Regions from separate parts of the Sphingomonas sp. Ant20 genome, predicted to be linked through region 1. Evidence: riboswitches for the same ligand, from Rfam matches in the RefSeq annotation. Region 1 holds a riboswitch; the other holds the start of a gene.
The links. Region 1 has a riboswitch for thiamine pyrophosphate ahead of NI18_RS12750 (TonB-dependent receptor). Riboswitches for the same ligand answer to the same signal wherever they lie in the genome.
Positions count from the first base shown of each region.

Region 2: linked by a shared signal. The riboswitch ahead of thiC (phosphomethylpyrimidine synthase ThiC) and the one ahead of NI18_RS12750 (TonB-dependent receptor) in region 1 are both predicted to bind thiamine pyrophosphate.

Region 1 covers NZ_JRVI01000091.1:3,905-6,101, forward strand. Annotated here, with positions in the region: gene NI18_RS12750 (TonB-dependent receptor) at 1-872, opposite strand, end outside; TPP riboswitch at 922-1,010, opposite strand; gene NI18_RS12755 (FCD domain-containing protein) at 1,175-1,897, shown strand; gene NI18_RS12765 (outer membrane beta-barrel protein) at 2,105-2,197, shown strand, end outside.
Region 2 covers NZ_JRVI01000060.1:39,395-41,591, reverse strand. Annotated here, with positions in the region: partial or broken gene thiC (phosphomethylpyrimidine synthase ThiC) at 1-1,307, opposite strand, end outside; TPP riboswitch at 1,347-1,456, opposite strand; gene NI18_RS10070 (MipA/OmpV family protein) at 1,558-2,197, opposite strand, start outside.

The DNA of each region.
Region 1 (2,197 bases):
TACCGCGCATCGAAGTTGAAATCGCGTCCCTGGGCGCGCCATTCGGCGAGCGTCGGGCTGCGATAGGTCGACGAGTTTGCATCGTTGAACGACAGCGCCAGGCTCGCGCGGTTGCCGTTGCCCCATTCGCCGAGCAGCTTGGCATCGACATGCTGGCGCGTGTCATGGCCGGCACCGCGCCAGTTGTTCGCGCGCGTGTTCGAATAGGAGACGAACGCCCGCAGCCCCGTCTGGCCGATCCGCCCGCTATCGAGCCGGACGAAGCCGCGCCGCGCCGCATAGGACCCGATCGACAGGTCGACGAGCCCGCGCGGCGCCGCACTCGGATCGTCGAGCCAGAGCGACAGCGACCCGCCCGCACCGCCCAGCGTCGGCGACGCGATATCGACCGCGCCCTGCGCCAGCGCGATGCGCTGCAGATTCTCGGTATCGGCGAACTGCGAGGGATAGGCGTAATAATAGCCAATGTCGTTCTGCGGCGCGCCCTCCATCGTCACACCGATCTCGTCCTGCCCCAGCCCGCGCAACGTCAGGCTCGAACTGGTCGACAAGCCGTAAGGATCACTCGACGCGACGGTCGCGCCGGGCAGGAGGTTGACCAGCTGGAACGCGTTGAGCGTCGGCGCCTGCTTGGTGATGAACGCCGCGGCGATCGCGCTCTCGGACTTGGGCACCGTCTGGTCGGGGAGCAGCCCCTCGGGATCGAGAAGACCGACGACGCGGATATCGACCGGGTCGGCGCCGTCCCGCGAATCCGCCTGCGTCTGCGCGCCGGCGGGGGTGAAGGCCACCACAGCAGCAAGTGCCACTGCCAGCGCACTGCACGCAACACGGGGCGGCCGGCCCGTCATCAGGTCAAATCGAAGGATCATCACGGTCTTGCGTCCACTCCACACGGAGGGACGACGGACGCGCCGCCAGCCCTCCCTACGCCGGTATCAACCGGATCAGGTTCAGCGGGTCATGGGCTGCAGCCCACCTCTCAGCCGCGCGTCAGCGGCCCCCCGGGGAGCGCGCCGTCTAGGCGGTTCGGTCTTCCGGGGATAGCGTTATTGCCCGTTCGCCCTTCCGCAGCGCCTTCCCGGCACACGCGCGGCAGAATTATATGACAATCCACGCCACCCAGACGCTTGCAGTGGGTGACAGCCGGACCGGTTTGCGCCACACAGGCTTTATGGAGCGTGTGCTGACCGACGTCGTTGCCCTGGAGAATCGGGATCTGGGACGGAACCTTACGCATGGCATGCTCGACCTGCTCGGCAAGGCCATCGTGACCGGCCAATATACGGATCGGCCCTTCCCGACCGAGGCGGAGATCGCGGTGGCGCATGGCGTCAGCCGATCGGTGACCCGCGAGGCGGTCAAGATGCTGACCGCCAAGGGACTGGTCAGCGCGCGCCCGCGACAGGGCACGATCGTCCAGCCAGCGAGCAGCTGGAACCTGTTCGACACCGATGTGCTGCGCTGGCTGCTGGACCGCAAATTCTCGGTCGAGCTGCTCCAGCAGTTCAACCAGCTGCGGATCGGGATCGAACCGGAAGCGGCGGCGCTCGCGGCGCTGTACCACACCGAACAGGACATGGTCGCGATCGAGGCGGGGCTGGCGCGGATGGCCGCGGCTGAGCGCAGCTATGACGATCCACTCGACGCGGACATCGCGTTCCACGTCGCCGTCCTGCGCGCGTCGCGCAACCCCTTCTACGCACAGTTCCAGTCGGTGGTCGAAACCGCGCTTCGCACCTCGATCCGCTTCACCAACCGTATCAAGGGGCGCAGCGCGAACATCGCCGACCATGCCGCGGTCGCCGTCGCGATCGCCGCGCGCGATGCCGATGGTGCGCGCGACGCGATGCGACGCCTGATCGGCGACGTGCTCAGCCTGATCGCCGAGGCCTGACACCCGAATCGTCGCGACCCGGTGTACGATCAAGGGACAGCACCGTGCGACGCCGTCACTCGACCTGATCGCGCTTTTCACTTATCGAGACGCGGTGCCCTTGGGCCCGGTGCCGCGAGTCGAGATTTGACAAGCGCCGGAATAGCTCGAAGGACGAAATGCGACCGCGCATCATGCGGGTAGCAATTGAAAACATGACGGGAAACAATGCGAAGGGCTCGAGACGAGCGAACTGCACGGATCGGCAAGGTCGCGCTCGCGGCGGCCATGACCGGCGGTTTGGTGAGCGGTGCGCAGGCA
Region 2 (2,197 bases), on a different contig from region 1:
CGCAGACCTCGAGCTGCTTTTCCATATTCTCCTTGATCTTGTGCATCGGCACATGGCCGGGGCCCTCGATCATAACCTGGACGTCGCTCTTCCATGCGCGGTGCGTGAGTTCACCGAGCGTGTAGAGCTCGCTGAACTGCGCCTCGTCGTTCGCGTCGGCGATGCTGCCGGGGCGCAGCCCGTCGCCGAGCGAATAGGCGATGTCATACGCCTTCATGATCTCGGTGATCTCGTCGAAGCGCTCGTAGAGGAAGCTCTCCTTGTGGTGGCTGAGGCACCATTTCGCCATGATCGAGCCGCCGCGCGAGACGATGCCGGTGACCCGCTTGGCGGTCATCGGGATATAGGCGAGGCGCACGCCGGCGTGGATCGTGAAGTAATCCACGCCCTGCTCCGCCTGTTCGATCAGCGTGTCGCGGAAGATCTCCCAAGTCAGATCCTCGGCGACGCCGCCGACCTTCTCGAGTGCCTGATAGATCGGCACGGTGCCGATCGGCACGGGGCTGTTGCGCAGGATCCATTCGCGCGTGTCGTGGATGTTGCGGCCGGTGCTCAGGTCCATCACCGTGTCCGCGCCCCAGCGGATCGACCAGACGAGCTTGTCGACCTCGGCGGCGACGTTCGACGCGACCGCCGAATTGCCGATATTGGCGTTGATCTTGACCAGGAAGTTGCGGCCGATCGCCATCGGCTCGGATTCGGGGTGGTTGACGTTGTTGGGGATGATCGCGCGGCCGCGCGCGACCTCGTCGCGGACGAACTCGGGGGTGACGAAGTCGGGGATCGACGCACCGAAGCTCTCGCCGTCGCGCTTATACTCTTTCAGCATCGCGCGGCCGAGATTCTCCCGCGTCGCGACATATTCCATCTCGGGCGTGATGATGCCACGGCGTGCGTAATGCATCTGGCTGACATTGGCGCCAGCCTGGCGCGCAACGGGCGCTTGATGCTGCCGGGAAATTGCGGGACGCCGCCCGAGCGGTCGGGGCCGAGCTGGCCATTATCCTCGGGCCGGACCGCGCGCGCGTCGTAACTCTCGACGTCGCCGCGCGCCTCGATCCACTGGCGGCGGAGTTGCGGCAGGCCGGCGTGATGTCGATCGTCGCCCTGGGGTCGGTGTACGGACCGCTGGTGTCGTAGACGCGCAAGGGCGGCTCGGAGCAACTGGGGTCGAGCACGATCTCGCGCATCGCGACGCGGACGTCGGGGCTGGAGGGCACCGCGACATGGATCTTCCGCGAGCCGCGGATCGGGCCGGTGGTGACGCCGATGTCGGCGGTCGGGATGCGGGGATCGTAATCGGCCATGCGCTTGCTCCTAAAGGTCTCGGAGCAAGGCATGCGGTTCTGTGGCGACCGCTCCCTCCCTCCGCCGGTATCAACCGGATCAGGTTCAGCGGGTCGAAGGCTCCTGCCTTCCTCTCAAGCGCGGATCGGCGCTCCCCCGGGGTAGGGCGAGCATAGGCGCAACGGACGGGGGCGCAAACGGAAAAACCCCGCACGGCCGGGCCGCACGGGGTTTCGGATCGATCGGCGGGTTGCGATCAGAAGGTGTAGGTCAGGCCCACCGCGCCGAGCCACTGGTCGGCATCGCCGCGTCCGCGACGATCGGGCTGTCCTTGTACTTGCCGAGCATGCGGCCGTAGAGCACCCCTGCGCCGACGCCGAAGCCGCGGCGCAGATCGCCCGACAGGCTCTGCAAAGCAAACGCGGAGACGTTGACCCGGCGGAAGCCGCTGTCGTTGATGTCATAGGTGCGCAGACCGCTGTTGATCGTGCCGATCGGCGTGACCGCGGCATAGGTCCGGCCAAAGCCCTTGCCTGCATAATCCGCCGACAGGCCGAAGGCGACCAGGGTGCGGACCGACAGCGGCGTCGTGTAGTTGACCTGCGGGGTGATGACATAGCTGTCGTGCGTGCCCGACACGTCGTGGATATAGGCGACACGCGCGGTCAGCGTGTCGTAATCGCTGGTGATGACGCCGGTCTTGCCGATGCCGACAAAGCCGCCGACTTCATAGGCCGTGTCGATCTTGCCGAGCGCGCGGACCTGCCGGTTGTCGACCCGGCCCGTGCGATCGGTGCGGACGGCGGCGATAACGCCGACTTCGTAGTTGATCCCGACCGACCCGGTATTGGGGATCAGGTTCACATAGAGCTGCGTACCGCGCGTGAAGAAGTCATGCCCGCGGATCGTG